2 regions of the Clostridium carnis genome follow, and region 1 is predicted to be linked to the other one. Evidence: a T-box and tRNA genes for the amino acid it is inferred to sense, from the RefSeq annotation. Region 1 holds a T-box; the other holds one or more tRNA genes.
The links. A T-box is a leader RNA that pairs with one kind of tRNA and senses whether it is charged. The one in region 1 lies ahead of pheS (phenylalanine--tRNA ligase subunit alpha), so its partner is inferred to be a tRNA-Phe.

Region 1 (6,605 bases):
CCAAGGAAAGTGTTAATCCACTTTGAATCTACTTCTATACTTGACTCTTCTTTCTTTTTATTATAAACATCTATAGTTCCTTCCATTACCTCTCCACAGCCTAATTCACAAATTAAAGAGCAAGCTCTATCTAATGCTAATGCTGCTAAGTTAGGATCTATATCCTTTTCAAATCTTGATGAACTTTCTGTTCTTAAGTTTAACTTCTTAGAATTAACTCTTATATTTGTTCCATCAAAGTTTGCACACTCAAAAATAACTTCTTTTGTATCTTCTTTTATTTCTGAGTTTAATCCCCCCATAATACCAGCTAAAGCTATTGTTTTATCACCATCTTTAATACATAAGAAGTTTGAATCTAATTCTCTTTCTATTTCATCTAATGTAGTAAATTTTTCTCCATCTTTAGCTCTTTCAACAACTATTTTCTTACTTTCTATTTCTCTTGCATCAAAGGCATGCATAGGCTCACCAAGTTCAAGCATTACAAAATTAGTTATATCAACTATATTATTTATAGGTCTAACTCCAGCTTCTAAAAGTCTTTCTTGCATCCAAGCTGGTGATGGAGCTACTTTAACATTTTTAACTCCTCTTGCCATATATCTTCTACATAAATCATCCTTAACTTCAACCTTTAATTCATCATTTATATTAGTACTATTTTTAACTATATAATCTAAACTTGGCATTTTGTAAGTTGATCTTATAGTTGCTGCTGTTTCTCTAGCCATTCCAACTATACTTAAACAATCTGGTCTATTTGAAGTTATTTCGAAATCAAGAATAGCTTTGTTTAACCCTAAATATTCTTTTATATCTATTCCAACTTCAGCATCTTGTGGTAATATCATTAGCCCATGTATTGGCTCATCTTCAGCAATACCTAACTCTTCTTCTGAACAAAACATTCCATTAGATACAATTCCTCTTAATTTACCTTTTTTAATTTCTGTTCCATCTGCAAGAATTGATTTATGTAAGGCTACTGGAACCTTATCCATTTCCTTCATATTGGTAGCAGCTGTAACTATTTGTATAGGCTCCTCTTTTCCAATATTAACTTGACATACCTTTAATTTATCAGCATCTGGATGAGGTGTTATTTCAGTAATTTGACAAGTTACAACATTTTTTATTGTATCCCCTTGTATTATTACCTCTTCAACAGCAGAACCTGATAAGGTTAATCTATCTCCTAATTCTTTTGCGTCTATATTAACTTCTACATAATCTTTCAGCCAATTAAATGGTACTTTCATCCTTTTTACCTCCTACTAAAATTGATTTAAGAATCTCATATCACTTTCGTATAATAATCTGATATCATCTATGCCGTATTTAAGCATTACCATTCTATCTACTCCAAATCCAAATGCAAATCCACTATAAACCTCTGGATCAATTCCACAATTTCTTAAAACTTGAGGGTGAACCATTCCACAACCCAAAAGTTCTATCCATCCGCTACCTTTACATACTCTACAACCTTCTCCTCCACAAACAAAACATGTTGCATCCATTTCTGCTGATGGTTCTGTAAATGGGAAATGATGTGGTCTAAACTTAGTTTTTACTTTATCACCAAACATTTTCTTTGCAAATAATTCTAATGTTCCTTTAAGATCAGCAAATGTAACTCCCTTGTCAATTACAAGACCTTCCATTTGATAGAATATAGGTGAATGAGTAGCATCAACTGCATCTGATCTATAAACTTTTCCTGGAGCAATCATCTTTATAGGTGGTGTTTGATTTTCCATAACTCTTATTTGAACTGGTGAAGTTTGTGTTCTTAGTACTAGATTATCATTTATATAAAATGTATCTTGTTCACTTCTAGCTGGATGATCCTTTGGTATATTTAAAGCTTCAAAGTTATATCTATCAAGTTCAACTTCTGGACCTTCTTCAACAGTAAATCCCATTGAAATAAATATTTCTTTCATACTTTCAAGTGTTAAATCTAAAGGATGTCTTTTACCTATAATTTTCTTCTTACCTGGCATAGAAATATCTATTACTTCAGATGCTAATTTTTCATTTTTCTCTTTTTCTTTTATTCTAGTAGAAATTTCTTCTATCTTATCTTCAACTTCCTTTTTAACTACATTAACTAGTTTTCCTACAACTGGTCTCTCTTCAGCTGATAAAGTTCCCATTCCTCTTAAAATTGTAGTTAATTCACCTTTTTTTCCTAAATACTTTACTCTAATCTCTTCAAGTGCTGCGCTAGTATTTACTGATTCTATTTCAGAAAATGCAGCTTCTTTAATTGCAATTAGCTTTTCTTGCATTTTTACTTCCTCCTTTTAATTAATTAAAAATGGTTTTTGGATATAAAAAAACCCCATCCCTACTAAAAGGGACGGAGTATCCGCGTTACCACCCTAATTGGTTCTAAAATTTTAGAAACCCAACTTAATTTAAATAACGGTTAACCCGCTAGCAACTACTATAATTTCATAGCTAGGACTCCTGAGGGAACTTCAATATAGATTCCTTTAAAATGGCTTTCAGTCTAAGACCATTTCTCCCTGAAAATTTCTCTACATCTACTTTCTCATTCATTGTCTTTACATATTTATTTACAACTTATTATACAAATAAAACCTTTATATTTCAATAGTATTTTAAAGTTATTTGTTATAATTAACCTAAAACAATATTTTTTTCTATTATACTTATTGTTTTTGTCTTACTTTTTCAAATAAAATTATTGAGGTTGCTATGGCTACATTTAAAGATTCAGCTCCACCTGGCATAGGTATTTTAACTTTTTTATCTGCCATACTAAAAACTTCCTTACTAATTCCATTTCCCTCATTTCCAACAGATAATATTACCTTACCACCTAAATCTTCATCAAAAAAATTTTTTGACTCTTTAAGAGATGTTGCAACAAGACTAAATCCATCATTTTTGAGCTTATTTATAAATGTATAATTTTCATCTTCATAGATAATAGGTATATGAAATAATGACCCCATAGTTGACCTTATAGTTTTATCATTATATATATCTACAGTTCCCTTAGTAAGTATTATTCCATTAACTCCTGCTGCATGAGCTGTTCTTATAATGGTGCCTAAATTACCTGGATCTTGAACCTTATCACATAAAAGATAAAAGTCTCCTGTTATTTCTTTAGGAACTTCTATATTTTCCACAACTGCAATTACGCCTTGTGGTGTTTCGGTAGATGTTAACTGTATCAATAAACTTTCGCTTATAGTATATATATTAGTATCTTCATTTAGATAATTCCCTATATATTCATAAACTTTTTCTACTAACTTATCTGAAACCATAATATATTCTATTTTAACTTTTGCTTTAAATGCTTCCTCTATTAACCTAAAACCTTCAATTATATATTTACCTTCTTTTAATCTATTTTTTCTCTCTTTAAGTTTTTTTGTTACCTTAAACAAATTATTCTCTTTACTTTCAATATGAATCAAGTCAACACCTCTTTAGTTTAATTTAACTATCATTCCTTCTAACTTACTTAAGTCATCTGCTGATCCAATAGCGACTATTATATCATTTAATGCAATTTTATCCTCTGCTAATGGTGATAAATTTACATCTTCCCCATTTTTTATAGCCATAACATTTATTCCATACTTACTTCTTAATCTTAATTCACTTAAAGATTTTCCTGCCCATTCATCTAAAGCTTGAATTTCCATTATACTATAATCTGATGATAATTCTATATAATCTAAAATATTAGCAGATACTAAATTATGAGCTACTCTAACTCCCATATCCTTTTCTGGTAAAACAACTCTATCTGCACCTATTTTATATAGTACTTTTGCATGTAAATCACTTTGACCTTTTGCAATTATAAACTTAACACCTAATTCTTTTACTAACAATGTAGCCATTACACTTGATTGTATATTATCACCTATTGTAACCACTGCCACATCAAAATTTCTAATTCCTAAAGATCTTAAGGCATTTTCATCTGTGGCATCTAATTGAACTGCATGAGTTACACTATCTGAAATTTCTTGCACAATATCCTCATTCATATCTATTGCTAAAACATCATTTCCTAATTCATATAAAGTCTTTGCTACTGAATATCCAAATCTTCCTAAACCAATTACAACAAACTGTTTGTTTGCCATTTATTTCATCCCCTAACCTATTAATATTTTTCCTTCTGGATATTTATATCCAGTTTTCTTTCTTTTTCTTGTTAATGCTAAGGCTATTGTTAGTGGTCCAACTCTCCCTAAATACATCATTGTCATTATAAGTATTTTACCTATAGAGCTTAAATTAGGTGTTAATCCAGTAGTTAATCCTACTGTTCCTAAAGCTGAAGTAGTTTCATATAATAAATCTAAAAAACTAGTTCCAGTTTCTGTATAAGATAACATCATTGTTACTATAATCACAAGAGCTCCTCCTATAAAGAACAAAGAAAAAGCTTTATATACCACTTCTTTTGTAAATCTTCTACCAAATACTTCAGTATCCTCTCTTCCTCTTATTACTGATATAACAGTTAAAATAAGTATACCGAAAGTAACTGTTTTAAGTCCTCCAGCTGTTGATCCTGGTGAACCACCTATAAACATTAATATTATAGTTAAAAATTTACCTGCCATAGTCATATCACTAGTAGATATACTATTAAATCCAGCTGTTCTTGGCGAAACAGAAGCAAAAAGTGAATTTAACGCCTTATCTTTAAAAGTCATACTTGCTATTGTACCTGGATTTCTATGTTCAAATAAGAACATTAAAATTGCACCACCTATTATTAATACTGTAGTCACTAATATTACTAATTTTGCATGTATAGATAGCTTTTTTAATCCCTTTAATTGATAGATTTCTATTAAAACAGTAAATCCTAAGCCTCCTATTATAATTAATGCACTTATTACTAATATTACAACAGCATTACTGGAGTATCCTACTAAACTATCTCCAAATAAATCAAATCCAGCATTACAAAAAGCGGAAATTGAATGAAATACACTATAAAATAATCCTTTTTTTAGTCCAAACGCTGGAACAAATTGTGTTGATAATAAAAGTGCTCCAAAAAATTGGATTGAAACTGTGAATATTAAAACATACTTAACCATTTTAACTAAGCCTTGTATAGCAAAAGTATTCATAGCTTCTTGCATTACTAATCTTTCTCTTAATGTTATTTTCTTACCTAATATAATAGCTATCAGTGTTGTAAATGACATAAAGCCAAGTCCACCTATTTCTATTAATAATATAATCACTACTTGCCCAAATGTATTCCAATGAGCACTTGTATTTAAGGTAATTAATCCTGTTACACAAACTGCAGATGTAGCTGTAAATACAGAATCTAAAAAATTAGTTCCTTCTCCACTGGCTGAAGAAATAGGCAATGATAAAATTATGCCCCCTAATAAAATTAGAGATAAAAATCCTAATGCTAAAATTTGTACACCTTTCAATTTTATATTTTTCTTTAAACTAAACTGCATATACTCACCTCAAAGGTATTTCTATTTTATTTTGTTAATATTACTTTAACTATTATACACTAATTTTTCCAAATTATAAGTAATTGCATAAAAAATTTATATAAATATACAAAAAAATGCGACCTAGAGGTCGCATTTAAAATTACTTGCTTAACTGACTTTTAGCTACTTCTACTAAATCTGCAAATGCTTTTGGATCATTTATAGCTATTTCTGATAACATTTTTCTGTTCATATCTATTCCAGCTAATTTGATTCCATTTATAAATTTAGAATATGAAAGACCATTCATTCTTGTTGCAGCATTTATTCTTGCTATCCAAAGTCTTCTGAAATCTCTCTTCTTTAATCTTCTTCCAACATAAGCATTTCTTAAAGCTCTTATTACTGATTCATTAGCAGTTTTAAATAATCTGCTTTTTCCACCGTAATATCCCTTTGCAAGCTTTAAAACTTTTTTATGATTCTTACGGCTATTAACCGCTCTCTTAACTCTTGCCATGTTTCTATCCTCCTAATTATATCTTATAGATATGGTAATAATTTCTTCATTGCTTTTTCTTGAGTTGTTGAAACATAAGCAGCTTTTCTTAAGTTTCTCTTTCTCTTAGCACTTTTCTTTGTTAAGATATGGCTTTTGAAAGCTTTAGCTCTTTTTAGCTTTCCTGTACCTGTCTTTCTAAATCTCTTTGCTGCACCTCTGTGCGTCTTCATTTTTGGCATGATAAAAATCCTCCTCTCAGGTTATGCTTTTTTAGGACCTAAAATCATTGTCATATTTCTTCCTTCTTGTTTTGCATGTTTTTCAACTATACAAATATCCTCTAGTTTTGAAGCAAAGTTATCTAGAATTCTTTTTCCTAAATGACCTAATTCTGCTTCTCTTCCTCTAAATCTAACAGTGATTTTAACTTTATCCCCATCTAATAGGAACTTTCTAGCATTTTTAGCTTTAATAGCTATATCGTGTTCTTCGATATTAAGACTACATCTTACTTCTTTAACACTTGTTACTTTTTGTTTCTTTTTGGCTTCTTTTTCTTTTTTTGATTGCTCATAAATAAACTTTCCTAAGTCCATTACTTTGCATACCGGTGGCTTTGCACC
Region 2 (6,605 bases), 1.9 Mb from region 1:
AAGCGTTTAGGAAGTTAAGGTAGGCAAATCCGCTTTAACAATTCTGAGGCGTGATGGGGAAGGTCCAAGTGACCGAAGTATCTGATTCCATGCTTCCAAGAAAAGCATCTAGAGAGAGAAATAGTGCCCGTACCGCAAACCGACACAGGTAGGTGAGGAGAGAATCCTAAGGCCATCGGAAGAATTGCAGTTAAGGAACTAGGCAAATTGACCCCGTAAGTTCGCGAGAAGGGGTGCCTACGAGAGTAGGCCGCAGAGAATAGGCCCAAGCAACTGTTTAGCAAAAACACAGGTCTCTGCTAAAGCGTAAGCTGATGTATAGGGGCTGACGCCTGCCCGGTGCTGGAAGGTTAAGGGGAACACTTAGCGCAAGCGAAGGTGTGAACTTAAGCCCCAGTAAACGGCGGCCGTAACTATAACGGTCCTAAGGTAGCGAAATTCCTTGTCAGGTAAGTTCTGACCCGCACGAATGGCGTAATGACTTGGGCACTGTCTCAACTGCAAATCCGGCGAAGTTGTAGTGCGAGTGAAGATGCTCGCTACCCGCGATTGGACGGAAAGACCCCGTAGAGCTTTACTGTAGCTTAGCATTGAATTCCGATATTGTCTGTACAGGATAGGTGGGAGACTGAGAAACTAGGGCGTCAGCCTTGGTGGAGTCAACCTTGGGATACCACCCTGACAGTATTGGGGTTCTAACCGGACGCCATGAATCTGGTGACGGGACATTGTTAGGTGGGCAGTTTGACTGGGGCGGTCGCCTCCTAAAAAGTAACGGAGGCGCCCAAAGGTTCCCTCAGAACGGTCGGAAATCGTTCGAAGAGTGCAAAGGCAGAAGGGAGCCTGACTGCGACACCTACAAGTGGAGCAGGGACGAAAGTCGGGCTTAGTGATCCGGTGGTACCTCGTGGGAGGGCCATCGCTCAACGGATAAAAGCTACCTCGGGGATAACAGGCTGATCTCCCCCAAGAGTCCACATCGACGGGGAGGTTTGGCACCTCGATGTCGGCTCGTCGCATCCTGGGGCTGTAGTAGGTCCCAAGGGTTGGGCTGTTCGCCCATTAAAGCGGCACGCGAGCTGGGTTCAGAACGTCGTGAGACAGTTCGGTCCCTATCCGTCGCGGGCGTAGGAAATTTGAGAGGAGCTGTCCTTAGTACGAGAGGACCGGGATGGACTGACCTCTGGTGCACCAGTTGTTCTGCCAAGAGCATAGCTGGGTAGCTAAGTCGGGAAGGGATAAACGCTGAAAGCATCTAAGCGTGAAGCCCCCCTCAAGATGAGATTTCCCATAGCATAAGCTAGTAAGACCCCTTGAAGAACACAAGGTTGATAGGTCAGAGGTGTAAGTGTGGTAACATATTTAGCTGACTGATACTAATAGGTCGAGGGCTTGACCAATAAAAAAGAAGAAAACTCAGCATAGCTGAGTAAATTCGAGAAATAAAATCAAAGAATTTTGGCTCTCATTCATGTGCAATTTTCAGAGAACAAACTCTGAAAATTAAAAAGAAGAAACTAAATCAAAGATTTATATGAAGGAAACTCAGCAAAGCTGAGTGGTTTCGATAGCTAAATCAGAGATTTAGAATCTCAAACCATCTAGTGATGATGGCGTAGAGGAAACACTCCTTCCCATTCCGAACAGGACAGTTAAGCTCTACAGCGTCGATGGTACTGCACGGGTGACTGTGTGGGAGAGTAGAACGTCGCTAGGTCATGTGGCTCGATAGCTCAGTCGGTAGAGCAGAGGACTGAAAATCCTCGTGTCCCTGGTTCGATTCCTGGTCGAGCCACCAGGAAAAAGCACTAACATATGTTAGTGCTTTTTGTTTTTAAGAAATAGAAGAGCTTGTTAACGAAGTTCTTCTATTACAGATTCTACGTGGCCTTTAACCTTAACTTTTCTAAATTCTTTTATAAGAATACCTTTTTCATTAATTATAAAAGTACTTCTCTCAATTCCAAGAACTTTTTTTCCATACATATTTTTTTCTTTAATAACATCATATAATTCACAAACTATTTTTTCTTCATCACTTAAAAGAATAAATGGTAAATTAAATTTAGTTATAAATTTATTATGAGAAGTTAAGTTATCTTTGCTTATACCAATAACAACTGCATTTAAATCTTCTATAATTGTAGTATTATCTCTAAAATCACAAGCTTCTGTTGTGCAACCTGGAGTATTATCTTTTGGATAGAAGTATAATACAACTTTTTTTCCTCTGTAATCACTTAGTTTATGTTCTTTTCCGTCAGATCCCATTAAAGAGAAATCTGGAGATATTTTACCTATTTCCACTAAACGTAACCTCCTTAAAGTTTTTATTTAATTATAATACTAATAATTATTATTATCAAGAAATAAAAATTCTAGCAATTAAATATTTATATAAAATTTTAAATTTAATATATTTTATATAGAATTCTGATATAATAAAGATTAGAAAACATTATAAAAAAGGAGATTTTTAAATGCAAGATAAAATTTTAGCTACTATAGCAGGAAAAGAAATTAAGGAATCAGATTTACAAAAGATAATAATGAGATATCCAGAAGACAGAAGAGGATATTTTGAAACAGAAGAAGCTAAGAAACAATTATTAGAACAAGCAATAGCATTCGAATTAATGAATAAAATGGGTGAAGAGTTAAATATAAAAGAAACTAGCGAATATAAAGAAAATGTTATGCAAGCAGAAAAGGATATATTAACTCAATTAACAATAAATAAAGTATTATCAGAAGTTACAGTGACAGATAAAGATGCACTAGATTATTATAATGAAAATAAAAATATGTTTGTACAACAACCAACTGTATCAGCTAAACATATATTGGTGGATTCAGAAGAAAAGTGTAATGAAATTAGAAAAGACATAATAGAAGGAAAGTTAACTTTTGAAGAAGCAGCTATGAAGAACTCAAGCTGTCCATCAAAAGATCAAGGTGGTAATTTAGGTGCTTTTGGAAGAGGAATGATGGTTCCAGAATTTGAAGAAGCAGCATTTGAATTAGAAATAGGAGCAGTAAGCGAAGCAGTACAAACACAATTTGGATATCACTTAATAAAAGTAGAAGCTAAAAATGATGAAGTAGTTTCAACATTTGAAGATGTTAAAAATCAAATAATAAGTCAATTAGCTCAAGAAATGCAACAAAGAAAGTACTTAGATGTAGTTAAAGAATTAGAAGCTAAGTATGGAGTTAACAGAGCATAGTATATAGATTTAAGATTACCAAACCTATATACTTTACTAAGAGGTTATATCGCAGAAAGATATAGCCTCTTTACCTTTTTATTAGTTTTTTATTAATGAGTAAAGCTGTACATTAATTCAGAATAGCTATTAATATATTTATCAGCTAATAATGTAATTTCATCTTTTTGAGATTCAGAAGCTTTATCATAAACAGCTACAACTTTCATTCCAGCAGCTTTAGCTCCATTTATGGCTTGTACTATATCTTCGAATACAACACAGTTTTCAGGTTTAACGCTAAGTTTATTTGCAGATAGTAGATATATATCTGGATAGTTTTTAGGTTTATTAGCTTCATCAGTTGTTGTTATGGCATCAAATAAATCAAATATTCCATTATTTTTTAATGTAGCTTCTAATAGAGGTACAGAATTACTTGTTGCTAAAGCTATTTTTATATTGTTTTCTTTTAGTTTATTTAGGAATTCAAAAGCACCAGTTTTTAATTTAATAGTATTAGAATAATAATCAAATGCCATTCTATTCCATGTATCCATAATTTCCTCTAGAGAATCTTCTAAATTAAATCTATTTTTGAAATATTTGGCTGTTTCTAAGAAGCTTAAGTGAGTAATTTCTTCATTTATATTTTTAGGAACTGTATATCCTTTTTGGCTTAAATATTCTATATCTATCTTCTCCCATACCCACATTGAGTCTACTAATGTTCCATCTAAGTCAAATATTGCTGCGGTTATATTATTCATAAATGCTCCCCCTGTTGTATATATTTAAAATAATAGTATAATAAATAGAAAAAATAATCAACGAAATTGGGATACTATAATAGTATAACAATATGGAAGATTTAGTAATTATGTGTTTTAGTTAAATATTAGATAATATAAAAAAATAAATCCACTACATAAATGTAGTGGATAGATATTAGAATTCTCGTTCTAAAATTTCTATTTTTTTAGGATCTTCAAAATCCTTTAGTGAAGTAATATCAAGTTTTTCTAAAATATTATCTAAAGTATTGCTGTGTGTAGCGACTTTTATAGCGGATTGATAAGCAAAATCATCAACAGCTAATTTTCCTTGTTCTTTAGGAATTAAAGCTTTAGGACCACCAACACAACCACCAATGCAACCCATTCCTTCTATGAAATTAGCATTTAAATTGCCATCTTGAGCTTTTTGTAAGATTTCTTTGCAATACTTTACTCCTTCTGCCTGAACTGCAGTTAAAAGTTTAGCTTTATCAGGATATATTTCTTCAAGTGCCTCAGAAACTGCAATTGACACACCACCAGTTCTAGCATATAATCTTCCACCCTTTGAAGCATATTCTATTGATGGAATTCCCTCAAGTTCAGCAGGGTTTATATCTAAAGCATCAAAAATATTTTTTAATTCTTCAAATGTTAGGACAAAATCTATAGTGCCTATTAAATCTTTATCTTTAGCCTCAGCTTTTTTTGCAATACAGGGTCCTATAAATACAACTTTTGTATCGCTATTAAGCTTTTTAATTACTCTTCCGGCAGCAATCATAGGTGATACTGATGGTGAAAGATCTTTAACAAGTGTTTTATAAACTTTTTTTAGCATACCAACCCACATAGGACAGCAACAGGATGTTATCATTAAATCTTCAGATGAGTTTACATGCTTATTGAATTCAACAGCTTCCTTTATAGTAAGCATATCAGCTGCGAAGGCTACTTCTATCATATCAGTAAATCCGATTTTAATTAGTGCTGCTCTTATTTGGTCCATAGATACATTTTCTCCAAATTGACCACTTATGGCAGGAGCAACAGTAGCTATTACCTTCTTATTATTATTAATTAGTTCAAGTATAGGTAAGAATTCTACTTTATCCACTATAAAACCATTTTCGCAAGCTTCAACACAAAGTCCACAGTCCATGCATAAATCACTATCGATATATCTAGTATTTTCTGAATCATTTTTTAAAATTGCATCAAATGGACATATAGCTTGACATTTGGACTTTCCATTAGAATCTAAAGAGCAATCGCCAGAACAATGATCTAGTTTTTGAACAATTTTTTTATTTACTTTATATGATGTAATAGCCTTTTTTAGATTGTATATATAATTTTCATCATATTTTACATCAACTCCGCAGAGTGTGGTTATAATATTAAAGGTTTCCTCTGGAGTAGAATCTGATTTTTGAATTATGTCATTAAGAGTAGAATTAAAGTTTCCACTGTAATAGGATTTTATAAGGTCTTTGAAAATTTCACTGTACTGTGCATTCATTTTTTATACCTCCCATAAAATATAAGTTAATTTTTATATTTATATATAGTTATTATAAATATTTTCATAAATAATATTACTTAAATCTAAAATTTCTAAAGGAGAACATATTTATGCAAGTATTAAGTTTGTGTATTTATATTGCTATAATACCAATAGTATTATGGCTTTGTAAAATTATTGGTATGGAAGAGAAATTTAGGGAACCAAAAGAATATTTAAGTAGTGAGTATAAAGAGTAGTGTTAAATTTTAATAATAAAAAAGCTAGGCATTATGCCTAGCTTTTTGGTCGGGGTGACAGGGATTGAACCTGCGACCTCATGGTCCCAAACCACGCGCGCTCCCATCTGCGCCACACCCCGAAGTACATTAATATTATATTAGGGAATTGTAGTTATGTCAATATATAAATAGAATAAAATATTGAATAAATTTGAAAAGTGCTCTAATATATAATAAGATAAAGAATGTATAAGGAGGAATATATATGAGAGCAAGTACTATTGTTATGATTGTGGCTAGTATAGGCTTTATACTAATGGGATTGGCAATTTTAAAGAGTAAGAAAATAAAGAAAACTTTAGAAAATAGTAGTGCATATAGTGATTTAGAGAAATTTATAGCTTTTAATGGAAACTTTAATGTTGTAGTTGGATTAATTGGACTTGTACTTGGAATTTTAGATTTCTTTTTAGAAGATAAATCTAAATATATAGTTATAATATTTATTATTATTATGGTTGCATCATCTATAATACAAAATAAAAAAGGTAAAAGTTATAGGAATTTTTAGTAAAAGTACCTTTAAAAAGGTACTTTTTATAATTTTAAATAAATTTATTACAAAATAGTGACAAGAATAATAAATTAAGATCATATACTAGTAAAAGATAGGTATATAGTCAATTTGAGCAAGATTGGTTATATATATTTTATTATGTATAGAATACATTTACATGTCCTATTTAGCCCATTTAAAAAAAATTACCATTGTCCAAGCTTTCCATAAGTGTTATAATGGAAACATATCATGTAGGAGAGGGGGATGGTCTAAGGACCGGAACATATGAAAAAGAAGATTTTATCATTAGTTATTACT

Region 2: it has a tRNA-Phe gene. The T-box ahead of pheS (phenylalanine--tRNA ligase subunit alpha) is inferred to sense a tRNA for this amino acid. The anticodon was not compared.

The regions. Positions count from the first base shown of each region.
Region 1 is NZ_BAAHYS010000001.1:3,007,095-3,013,699, forward strand. It holds gene pheT (phenylalanine--tRNA ligase subunit beta) at 1-1,262, opposite strand, end outside; gene pheS (phenylalanine--tRNA ligase subunit alpha) at 1,278-2,297, opposite strand; T-box leader at 2,362-2,580, opposite strand; gene ACYQ1T_RS14725 (TrmH family RNA methyltransferase) at 2,685-3,464, opposite strand; gene ACYQ1T_RS14730 (potassium channel family protein) at 3,477-4,145, opposite strand; gene ACYQ1T_RS14735 (TrkH family potassium uptake protein) at 4,158-5,498, opposite strand; gene rplT (50S ribosomal protein L20) at 5,641-6,000, opposite strand; gene rpmI (50S ribosomal protein L35) at 6,024-6,221, opposite strand; gene infC (translation initiation factor IF-3) at 6,243-6,605, opposite strand, start outside.
Region 2 is NZ_BAAHYS010000001.1:1,072,109-1,078,713, reverse strand. It holds rRNA gene ACYQ1T_RS04965 (23S ribosomal RNA) at 1-1,400, shown strand, start outside; rRNA gene rrf (5S ribosomal RNA) at 1,601-1,717, shown strand; tRNA gene ACYQ1T_RS04955 (tRNA-Phe) at 1,723-1,798, shown strand; gene bcp (thioredoxin-dependent thiol peroxidase) at 1,855-2,307, opposite strand; gene ACYQ1T_RS04945 (peptidylprolyl isomerase) at 2,481-3,227, shown strand; gene ACYQ1T_RS04940 (HAD family hydrolase) at 3,320-3,976, opposite strand; gene ACYQ1T_RS04935 ([Fe-Fe] hydrogenase large subunit C-terminal domain-containing protein) at 4,155-5,504, opposite strand; gene ACYQ1T_RS04930 (hypothetical protein) at 5,618-5,746, shown strand; tRNA gene ACYQ1T_RS04925 (tRNA-Pro) at 5,793-5,868, opposite strand; gene ACYQ1T_RS04920 (hypothetical protein) at 5,994-6,299, shown strand; gene ACYQ1T_RS04915 (C40 family peptidase) at 6,573-6,605, shown strand, end outside.